3 regions of the Bacillus aquiflavi genome follow, and region 2 is predicted to be linked to each of the others. Evidence: a T-box and tRNA genes for the amino acid it is inferred to sense, from the RefSeq annotation. Region 2 holds a T-box; the other regions hold tRNA genes.
The links. A T-box is a leader RNA that pairs with one kind of tRNA and senses whether it is charged. The one in region 2 lies ahead of thrS (threonine--tRNA ligase), so its partner is inferred to be a tRNA-Thr.
Positions count from the first base shown of each region.

Region 1: it has a tRNA-Thr gene. The T-box ahead of thrS (threonine--tRNA ligase) is inferred to sense a tRNA for this amino acid. The anticodon was not compared.
Region 3: it has a tRNA-Thr gene. The T-box ahead of thrS (threonine--tRNA ligase) is inferred to sense a tRNA for this amino acid. The anticodon was not compared.

Region 1 is NZ_CP082780.1:2,783,705-2,786,959, reverse strand. It holds rRNA gene K6959_RS13570 (23S ribosomal RNA) at 1-1,360, shown strand, start outside; rRNA gene rrf (5S ribosomal RNA) at 1,480-1,595, shown strand; tRNA gene K6959_RS13560 (tRNA-Val) at 1,603-1,675, shown strand; tRNA gene K6959_RS13555 (tRNA-Thr) at 1,684-1,759, shown strand; tRNA gene K6959_RS13550 (tRNA-Lys) at 1,803-1,878, shown strand; tRNA gene K6959_RS13545 (tRNA-Leu) at 1,887-1,968, shown strand; tRNA gene K6959_RS13540 (tRNA-Gly) at 1,976-2,047, shown strand; tRNA gene K6959_RS13535 (tRNA-Leu) at 2,059-2,144, shown strand; tRNA gene K6959_RS13530 (tRNA-Arg) at 2,151-2,227, shown strand; tRNA gene K6959_RS13525 (tRNA-Pro) at 2,245-2,318, shown strand; tRNA gene K6959_RS13520 (tRNA-Ala) at 2,335-2,410, shown strand; tRNA gene K6959_RS13515 (tRNA-Met) at 2,429-2,505, shown strand; tRNA gene K6959_RS13510 (tRNA-Ile) at 2,513-2,589, shown strand; tRNA gene K6959_RS13505 (tRNA-Ser) at 2,604-2,693, shown strand; tRNA gene K6959_RS13500 (tRNA-Met) at 2,713-2,786, shown strand; tRNA gene K6959_RS13495 (tRNA-Asp) at 2,802-2,877, shown strand; tRNA gene K6959_RS13490 (tRNA-Phe) at 2,895-2,970, shown strand; tRNA gene K6959_RS13485 (tRNA-His) at 3,014-3,089, shown strand; tRNA gene K6959_RS13480 (tRNA-Gly) at 3,105-3,178, shown strand; tRNA gene K6959_RS13475 (tRNA-Ile) at 3,188-3,255, shown strand, end outside.
Region 2 is NZ_CP082780.1:1,828,602-1,831,856, reverse strand. It holds gene K6959_RS08690 (YmaF family protein) at 1-245, opposite strand, end outside; T-box leader at 716-941, shown strand; T-box leader at 974-1,198, shown strand; gene thrS (threonine--tRNA ligase) at 1,245-3,164, shown strand.
Region 3 is NZ_CP082780.1:529,745-532,999, reverse strand. It holds gene K6959_RS19775 (hypothetical protein) at 69-143, shown strand; tRNA gene K6959_RS02780 (tRNA-Leu) at 1,019-1,100, opposite strand; tRNA gene K6959_RS02775 (tRNA-Leu) at 1,136-1,221, opposite strand; tRNA gene K6959_RS02770 (tRNA-Cys) at 1,259-1,332, opposite strand; tRNA gene K6959_RS02765 (tRNA-Gly) at 1,337-1,411, opposite strand; tRNA gene K6959_RS02760 (tRNA-Gln) at 1,415-1,486, opposite strand; tRNA gene K6959_RS02755 (tRNA-His) at 1,526-1,597, opposite strand; tRNA gene K6959_RS02750 (tRNA-Trp) at 1,606-1,679, opposite strand; tRNA gene K6959_RS02745 (tRNA-Tyr) at 1,683-1,767, opposite strand; tRNA gene K6959_RS02740 (tRNA-Thr) at 1,792-1,867, opposite strand; tRNA gene K6959_RS02735 (tRNA-Phe) at 1,874-1,949, opposite strand; tRNA gene K6959_RS02730 (tRNA-Asp) at 1,967-2,042, opposite strand; tRNA gene K6959_RS02725 (tRNA-Met) at 2,058-2,131, opposite strand; tRNA gene K6959_RS02720 (tRNA-Val) at 2,179-2,254, opposite strand; tRNA gene K6959_RS02715 (tRNA-Glu) at 2,262-2,336, opposite strand; tRNA gene K6959_RS02710 (tRNA-Ser) at 2,349-2,440, opposite strand; tRNA gene K6959_RS02705 (tRNA-Asn) at 2,444-2,518, opposite strand; rRNA gene rrf (5S ribosomal RNA) at 2,527-2,642, opposite strand; rRNA gene K6959_RS02695 (23S ribosomal RNA) at 2,763-3,255, opposite strand, start outside.

The DNA of each region.
Region 1 (3,255 bases), 960 kb from region 2:
TGAGTTGTGACAGCGAGGAAAATCATTTTCCGGAGTTCCTGATTCCACACTGCCAAGAAAATCCTCTAGCGAGGAATAAGGTGCCCGTACCGCAAACCGACACAGGTAGGCGAGGAGAGAATCCTAAGGTGATCGAGAGAACTCTCGTTAAGGAACTCGGCAAAATGACCCCGTAACTTTGGGAGAAGGGGTGCTCTGATAGGGTGCAAGCCCGAGAGAGCCGCAGTGAATAGGCCCAGGCGACTGTTTAGCAAAAACACAGGTCTCTGCGAAGCCGCAAGGCGAAGTATAGGGGCTGACGCCTGCCCGGTGCTGGAAGGTTAAGGGGAGCGCTTAAGCAATCGCTGAAGGTGTGAACCGAAGCCCCAGTAAACGGCGGCCGTAACTATAACGGTCCTAAGGTAGCGAAATTCCTTGTCGGGTAAGTTCCGACCCGCACGAAAGGCGCAACGATCTGGGCACTGTCTCAACGAGAGACTCGGTGAAATTATAGTACCTGTGAAGATGCAGGTTACCCGCGACAGGACGGAAAGACCCCGTGGAGCTTTACTGTAGCCTGATATTGAATTTTGGTGCAGCTTGTACAGAATAGGTAGGAGCCGTGGAAACGTGAGCGCTAGCTTACGTGGAGGCGTCGGTGGGATACTACCCTTGTTGTACTGAAATTCTAACCTGCGCCCCTTATCGGGGCGGGAGACAGTGTCAGGCAGGCAGTTTGACTGGGGCGGTCGCCTCCTAAAAGGTAACGGAGGCGCCCAAAGGTTCCCTCAGAATGGTTGGAAATCATTCGCAGAGTGTAAAGGCACAAGGGAGCTTGACTGCGAGACTTACAAGTCGAGCAGGGACGAAAGTCGGGCTTAGTGATCCGGTGGTTCCGCATGGAAGGGCCATCGCTCAACGGATAAAAGCTACCCCGGGGATAACAGGCTTATCTCCCCCAAGAGTCCACATCGACGGGGAGGTTTGGCACCTCGATGTCGGCTCATCGCATCCTGGGGCTGTAGTCGGTCCCAAGGGTTGGGCTGTTCGCCCATTAAAGCGGTACGCGAGCTGGGTTCAGAACGTCGTGAGACAGTTCGGTCCCTATCCGTCGTGGGCGTAGGAAATTTGAGAGGAGCTGTCCTTAGTACGAGAGGACCGGGATGGACGCACCGCTGGTGTACCAGTTGTCTTGCCAAAGGCATAGCTGGGTAGCTACGTGCGGAAGGGATAAGTGCTGAAAGCATCTAAGCATGAAGCCCCCCTCAAGATGAGATTTCCCATTTGAGCTCCCTGAAAGATGATCAGGTTGATAGGTCTGAGGTGGAAGCGTGGCGACACGCGAAGCTGACAGATACTAATCGAGCAAGCACTTAACCAAATAAACATGATACTTTCTATCTTACTTCTTCACATTATCTAGTTTTGAGAGAATAAAAAATTATACTTGAAAAAAATTTTAAAAAGTATATAATAGTATATGTCTCATTTAAAAACATGTCTGGTGACGATAGCGAGAAGGTCACACCCGTTCCCATTCCGAACACGGAAGTTAAGTTTCTCAGCGCCGATGGTAGTAGAGGGCATCCCTCTGCGAGAGTAGGACGTTGCCGGGCTAAGTACGGAGGATTAGCTCAGCTGGGAGAGCACTTGCCTTACAAGCAAGGGGTCGGCGGTTCGATCCCGTCATCCTCCATTATCTATGCCGGCCTAGCTCAATTGGTAGAGCAACTGACTTGTAATCAGTAGGTTGGGGGTTCAAGTCCTCTGGCCGGCACCATAGGACCTTTATTGTACAAGTTGTATTATTTTGATATATTAATGAGCCATTAGCTCAGTCGGTAGAGCATCTGACTTTTAATCAGAGGGTCACAGGTTCGAATCCTGTATGGCTCACCAGCTATTTTGCGGGTGTGGCGGAATTGGCAGACGCACCAGACTTAGGATCTGGCGCCGTGAGGCGTGGGGGTTCAAGTCCCTTCACCCGCACTATTTTGCGGAAGTAGTTCAGTGGTAGAACACCACCTTGCCAAGGTGGGGGTCGCGGGTTCGAATCCCGTCTTCCGCTCTCGATCATTTGCCGGGGTGGCGGAACAGGCAGACGCACAGGACTTAAAATCCTGCGGTAGGTGACTACCGTACCGGTTCGATTCCGGTTCTCGGCACTATAAGCGCCCGTAGCTCAATTGGATAGAGCGTCTGACTACGGATCAGAAGGTTATGGGTTCGACTCCTTTCGGGCGCGCCATACATAATAGATATATCCGGGAAGTAGCTCAGCTTGGTAGAGCACATGGTTTGGGACCATGGGGTCGCAGGTTCGAATCCTGTCTTCCCGATTATAAATAATTTAATGGGGCCTTAGCTCAGCTGGGAGAGCGCCTGCCTTGCACGCAGGAGGTCAGCGGTTCGATCCCGCTAGGCTCCACCATATTTTGTCCTTTATATTGGCGGCGTAGCTCAGCTGGCTAGAGCGTACGGTTCATACCCGTGAGGTCGTGGGTTCGATCCCCTCCGCCGCTACCATTTAAAAGGACCTTTAGCTCAGCTGGTTAGAGCAGACGGCTCATAACCGTCCGGTCGTAGGTTCGAGTCCTACAAGGTCCACCATCTTTACCTTATATGGAGGAATACCCAAGTCCGGCTGAAGGGATCGGTCTTGAAAACCGACAGGGGTGTTAAAGCCCGCGGGGGTTCGAATCCCTCTTCCTCCGTCATGTAAGTTTATATTATCGCGGGGTGGAGCAGTCTGGTAGCTCGTCGGGCTCATAACCCGAAGGTCGTAGGTTCAAATCCTGCCCCCGCAATAAATATTTAAATATGGTCCCGTGGTGTAGCGGTTAACATGCCTGCCTGTCACGCAGGAGATCGCGGGTTCGATTCCCGTCGGGACCGCCATTATTATTATATACATAGGCTCGGTAGCTCAGTCGGTAGAGCAAAGGACTGAAAATCCTTGTGTCGGCGGTTCGATTCCGTCCCGAGCCACCATTGTCAATAGGCCGTTAACCTTGACTAGAGTTTTTAAACTATGGCGGCTATGGCGAAGTGGTTAACGCATCGGATTGTGGCTCCGACACTCGTGGGTTCGATTCCCACTAGTCGCCCCATAATAAATTATATACGCGGGTGTAGTTTAGTGGTAAAACTTCAGCCTTCCAAGCTGATGTCGTGGGTTCGATTCCCATCACCCGCTCCAATATAAATTGGGCCTATAGCTCAGCTGGTTAGAGCGCACGCCTGATAAGCGTGAGGTCGGTGGTTCGAGTCCACTTA
Region 2 (3,255 bases):
TGGACATGACCTCTTTCAGTTTCAATTGCCTTACTAGTTACCCCAGGGTGTAAATGGACATGACCATCTTGACACGTAGTAGCACCGCTATGCCCATGCGTATGGATACTTACCCTACTTGTATCCATCGACATTTGCATTTGGTTTCTTGTTTCAACCCCATTAAAGTTAACTCCGTTTGTAAATGGATGCGGAACTGGAAATGCATGATAAACCGGCTGCTGCATAAATCCTTGTTGCTGCATTTTTTCAACCCCTTAGTAAAATATCATTATTAAGGTATGCGACATTCGCCTGATCAGTTCAAGATTAATGGGTTTTTTTTTCATTCTTTTAAGGTGAAGTTTTAATGCAGGATTGGGGATTATAGCACTGAAATTTTTCATTTTGTTAAAACGTGCATTATTGTAACTCAAATTTACGTGAAAGAATATAAATTTTGATCATTAAAAAAGGAATAATTATCTTACTTGACATATATATTATTGTTATGTTTTCCCCCCCCGATTCCCTTTTATAGTTATTTATCTCAACTCCATAACTACTTCAGTCTCAGTCATACTATTATTTGACAGTACAAAATAATTGATTAAATTGTTAGTTGTTTCATTAGCATGAAGATTTATGGAACGACCTTCGTTAACTTATAAAAGTTTAAAATAAAAGTATTGCGGTTTATGATCGTTTATTATAAGATATATGATAATTTAATTTTAAATCGGCATTGATGAGGACATGAGTTACTTTTTACGGTTTACAGAGAGGGGAGAATAGCTGAAATCTTCCTAACGCAGGAAAGTAGCTTACCACCTTCTAAGCTGTATTGGGGAATTTTAGTATCCAGTACCGTCTTACGCTACGTTACAGCACAAGAGCCATAAGTGTTTTATGCTTATGGGAAATTGGGTGGAACCACGAATGATAACACATTTGTCCCTTTTTTTAGGATGGATGTGTTTTTTTAATTTAAAAAATAATTGCGATGAAGAGGACATGAATTATTTTTACGGTTTACAGAGAGGGAAGGATAGCTGTGATCTTCCTAACTTAGGGAAATAATTTACCACCTCCTGAGCTGTATTGGGGAATTTTTTTAGTATCCAATACCGTCTACGCTACGTTACAGGTACAGAGCTATAAATGTTTTTTCTTATGGAAAATTGGGTGGAACCACGGGTATGACACACTCGTCCCTTTTTAGGGATAGGTGCGTTTTTTTATATTTTAAAGGAGTGTTTTTTGTTATGAGTGAAAAATTAATTAACATTCAATTTCCGGATGGAAAAGTAGGGGAGTTTTCGAAAGGTATTACAGTTGAAAGGATTGCAGCATCTGTAAGTTCTAATTTAAGAAAAAAGGCGGTTGTCGGAAAGGTAAATGAACAACTGGTAGATTTAAGCTACAAGCTAGAACGGGATGCGGAGGTTTCGATTTTAACTTTAGATGCGCCAGAAGGATTGCATGTTTTAAGGCATTCTGCCGCACATGTATTGGCACAAGCAGTAAAGCGACTTTATCGGGATGTAAAATTAGGTATTGGGCCAGTCATTGAAGATGGGTTTTACTATGATTTAAAGCTAGAACATAGGATTACTGCAGATGACTTACTTGCCATTGAAAAAGAGATGGAACGCATTATAAATGAAAACTTAAAAATTAACCGAATTGAAGTTTCTTATGGAGAAGCTGAAAAACGATTTAAGGAAAAAGGGGAGCGATACAAGCTAGAAATACTAAAGGACATTCCAAAAGATGAAAAAATAACTCTTTACCAACAAGGCGAATTTATAGATCTTTGTCGCGGTCCGCATCTTCCGTCTACTCGTTTTATAAAAGCAGTTAAATTAACTCGTGTCTCAGGGGCTTATTGGCGGGGAAATAGTGAAAATGAAGTGTTTCAACGAGTTTATGGAGTCGCTTTTAAAAAGGAAAAGGATTTAAATGAGTATGTGAAATTTTTGCAGGAAGCAGCAAAACGAGATCATCGTAAGCTAGGGAAACAATTAGAGCTGTTTATGTTTTCTGAGGAAGCACCGGGAATGCCATTTTACTTACCGAAAGGACAAATCGTTAGAAATGAGTTAGAAAACTTTTCACGTGAACTGCAAAGCAAAGCTTCGTATGATGAAGTTCGCACTCCATTTATGATGAATCAACGGCTATGGGAGCAGTCGGGCCACTGGGATCATTATCGTGAAAATATGTACTTTTCTGAAGTCGATCAAACAAAATTTGCGCTGAAGCCGATGAATTGTCCAGGTCATATGCTCATTTTCAAAAACAACCTTTACTCCTATCGAGATTTACCGATTCGTTTCGCGGAGTTCGGTCAAGTTCACCGTCATGAATATAGTGGTGCTTTAAATGGTATGCTCCGAGTCCGGACATTTTGCCAAGATGATGCACATCTATTCGTTCGCGAAGATCAAATTGAAAGTGAAATGACCCAAATATTTCATCTCATTGACGAAGCGTATCGCACTTTTGGCTTTGAATATACGGTAGAGCTTTCGACTCGTCCAAAAAATTCATTAGGTGATGACAACCTGTGGAAGATATCTGAAAGAGCATTAAAAAATGTACTTTACAATTTACAAACAAACTACGAGATAAATGAAGGGGACGGAGCGTTTTATGGACCAAAAATTGATTTTCATATTAAAGATGCTTTAAAACGGAGTCATCAATGTGCAACGATCCAGCTTGATTTTCAAATGCCGGAAAAGTTTGCTTTAACTTATATTAATGAAAATAACGAAAAGGTTCGTCCTGTAGTGATTCATCGTGCGATTTACGGATCAATTGATCGATTTTTAGGCATTTTAATCGAACATTTTGCTGGTGCTTTTCCGGTTTGGCTCGCACCGATGCAAGTGCAAATAATCCCTGTTTCACAAGTTCACATAGACTACTGTGTAAAGATAGAAGCGAAACTAAAGCAAGTGGGAATACGAATGCAAATTGATAAAAGTAATGAAAAACTAGGATATAAAATAAGACGAGCGCAAATGCAAAAAAACCCATACATGCTTGTGCTTGGTGATAGTGAAGTGAAAGAAAATAAAGTAAATGTGAGAAAATACGGGAAACAACAATCAGACATCGTGCCATTTGAAAGCTTTAGGAAAAAAATAGTCCAACAAATAAAAGAACGCAGCCATTAAGGTCTCATTGGTGGGAAAGGTATGTTTTAATATTTTCAAAAAATCATTATATGAAAGTACTAATTATTAGACGTGAGACTTCTAAAGCAGA
Region 3 (3,255 bases), 1.3 Mb from region 2:
TCCATCATTAGGCGGAGTTGAAGTTTATACAGATATAAAATCCCATCATGTAAGATTTCCCACAAGTAATTGCTGACACAAGAAATTATTATACTCATTTTGATCAAAGATTAGAGAAGAAAGCTCTTAAAGCAGGAGATTAAATAAATGCATACCATGTTCTTCGAAACATATTAGAATTCTATTTACTAAAGGAATTTGGTGTCCAAGAAAAGTTTATTCATGATCGAATTAGAGAAATAATTAGACCTTTAAGAAAAAGTAATAACATTCAGAAAGCCCATGAAAATAAAAGATATGATTAAATAACGGTTCAATCTGAATCCCAGGTAATTTAAAATTTCAACCGTGACCTCACCAATCGTTTCATCCATACATAAACTCCATCGATTCTTTTAACTTATTTTTTTATGACTGAAAAAATTTCTGAGTTACATATTAATAATTTGTTCATTTGTGGTTAAATTATGTGCTTTTCCTTAGAGTTGTTGCTAAAACTTCAAGATACTTTGTTAATGTAAAATCCCTCTCGGGATTGGAGCATTAATCCTTCTCTGCAGAGCAATACAGTGATAAGGAGAATACCAAAATCAGTCATTTTATAGAAAGGATTTATAAAGTAACGTTAAGCACCTCCAATCTCGGCTTTTTTAATGATCCCTTACTTCTTCATTATAGAAGAAAACTTTCATTCGTGATCTTTAGACATATTGATTATTTTAATTAAAAATCTATATTAACTAGAATTACCTTAGCTCGCGGCGCTCGGCCCCCCCCAAAAAAAGCTTACAAGCCGCGTCAAATGAAAGCGTATTGAATTCTAACGGCTCAATTGCAATATCAATTTCTCGACTGCTTAGACGATTATTTCTGCGAGTAGACAAAAAAATCGCCTCCCTTCGTTTTATTGAAGGAAAGCGACTCGTTACACGACCATTTATCGCACGTTTAACACAAAAAGGCGACGTTCTAACGGTTAAATTTCCGCTAAAACGTCGACATAACTGCGTTTTTTAAATACCGGTGGCCGGGATCGAACCGGCACTCCGTAAGGAACACGATTTTGAGTCGTGCGCGTCTGCCAATTCCGCCACACCGGCTCGGTACTATAAAAATAAAATCTAAAAATTAATAATGCCGAGAACCGGAATCGAACCGGTACGGTAGTCACCTACCGCAGGATTTTAAGTCCTGTGCGTCTGCCTGTTCCGCCACCCCGGCGAATCTATATAGGTCGTCCAAATTCATTTCAAAAATATGGAGGCGGCAACCGGATTTGAACCGGTGATAAAGGTTTTGCAGACCTCTGCCTTACCACTTGGCTATGCCGCCACATTGGAGCGGAAGACGGGGTTCGAACCCGCGACCCCCACCTTGGCAAGGTGGTGTTCTACCACTGAACTACTTCCGCAAGCTGGGCCAGCTGGATTCGAACCAACGCATCACGGAGTCAAAGTCCGTTGCCTTACCGCTTGGCTATGGCCCAATAATATTTAATTATATAATAAAATGTCAAGTTGTAAAGGGCGACTAGTGGGAATCGAACCCACGATGTCGGAGCCACAATCCGATGCGTTAACCACTTCGCCATAGCCGCCATAATATTGGCAGGGGTAGTAGGAATCGAACCCACACTGGAGGTTTTGGAGACCTCTGTTCTACCGTTAAACTATACCCCTAGATGGTGGAGGGGGACGGATTCGAACCGCCGAACCCTAAGGGAGCGGATTTACAGTCCGCCGCGTTTAGCCACTTCGCTACCCCTCCATAATTTATGCATAATCTTGAAAATGGTGCCGGCCAGAGGACTTGAACCCCCAACCTACTGATTACAAGTCAGTTGCTCTACCAATTGAGCTAGGCCGGCTCCAAATGGTGGCTCGGGACGGAATCGAACCGCCGACACAAGGATTTTCAGTCCTTTGCTCTACCGACTGAGCTACCGAGCCTATGTATATAATAATAATGGCGGTCCCGACGGGAATCGAACCCGCGATCTCCTGCGTGACAGGCAGGCATGTTAACCGCTACACCACGGGACCATGTTTAATATTTTATTGCGGGGGCAGGATTTTAACCTACGACCTTCGGGTTATGAGCCCGACGAGCTACCAGACTGCTCCACCCCGCGACGATATAATACTCACATAAGATATAAGATAATTCATTAGCATCTCATGGTGGAGGATGACGGGATCGAACCGCCGACCCCTTGCTTGTAAGGCAAGTGCTCTCCCAGCTGAGCTAATCCTCCATATAGATGGTGACCCGTACGGGATTCGAACCCGTGTTACCGCCGTGAAAGGGCGGTGTCTTAACCACTTGACCAACGGGCCATTGTTCTTCAATGGCGGAGAGCAAGGGATTTGAACCCTTGAGACAGCGTTAACCGTCTACACGATTTCCAATCGTGCTCCTTCGGCCACTCGGACAGCTCTCCTAATGGCTCCGCAGGCAGGATTCGAACCTGCGACCGTTCGGTTAACAGCCGAATGCTCTACCACTGAGCTACTGCGGAATATATCCGCCCGGCAACGTCCTACTCTCGCAGAGGGATGCCCTCTACTACCATTGGCGCTGAGAAGCTTAACTTCCGTGTTCGGAATGGGAACGGGTGTGACCTTCTCGCCATCGCCACCGGACAAGGAAATAATGAGACATATACTATTATAAACTTTTTTAAAATTTTTTCAAGTATAATTTTTATTCTCTCAAAACTAGATAATGTGAAGAAGATATAAGAAAGAAAGTATCATGTTTATTTGGTTAAGTGCTCGCTCGATTAGTATCTGTCAGCTTCACGTGTCGCCACGCTTCCACCTCAGACCTATCAACCTGATCATCTTTCAGGGAGCTCAAATGGGAAATCTCATCTTGAGGGGGGCTTCATGCTTAGATGCTTTCAGCACTTATCCCTTCCGCACGTAGCTACCCAGCTATGCCTTTGGCAAGACAACTGGTACACCAGCGGTGCGTCCATCCCGGTCCTCTCGTACTAAGGACAGCTCCTCTCAAATTTCCTACGCCCACGACGGATAGGGACCGAACTGTCTCACGACGTTCTGAACCCAGCTCGCGTACCGCTTTAATGGGCGAACAGCCCAACCCTTGGGACCGACTACAGCCCCAGGATGCGATGAGCCGACATCGAGGTGCCAAACCTCCCCGTCGATGTGGACTCTTGGGGGAGATAAGCCTGTTATCCCCGGGGTAGCTTTTATCCGTTGAGCGATGGCCCTTCCATGCGGAACCACC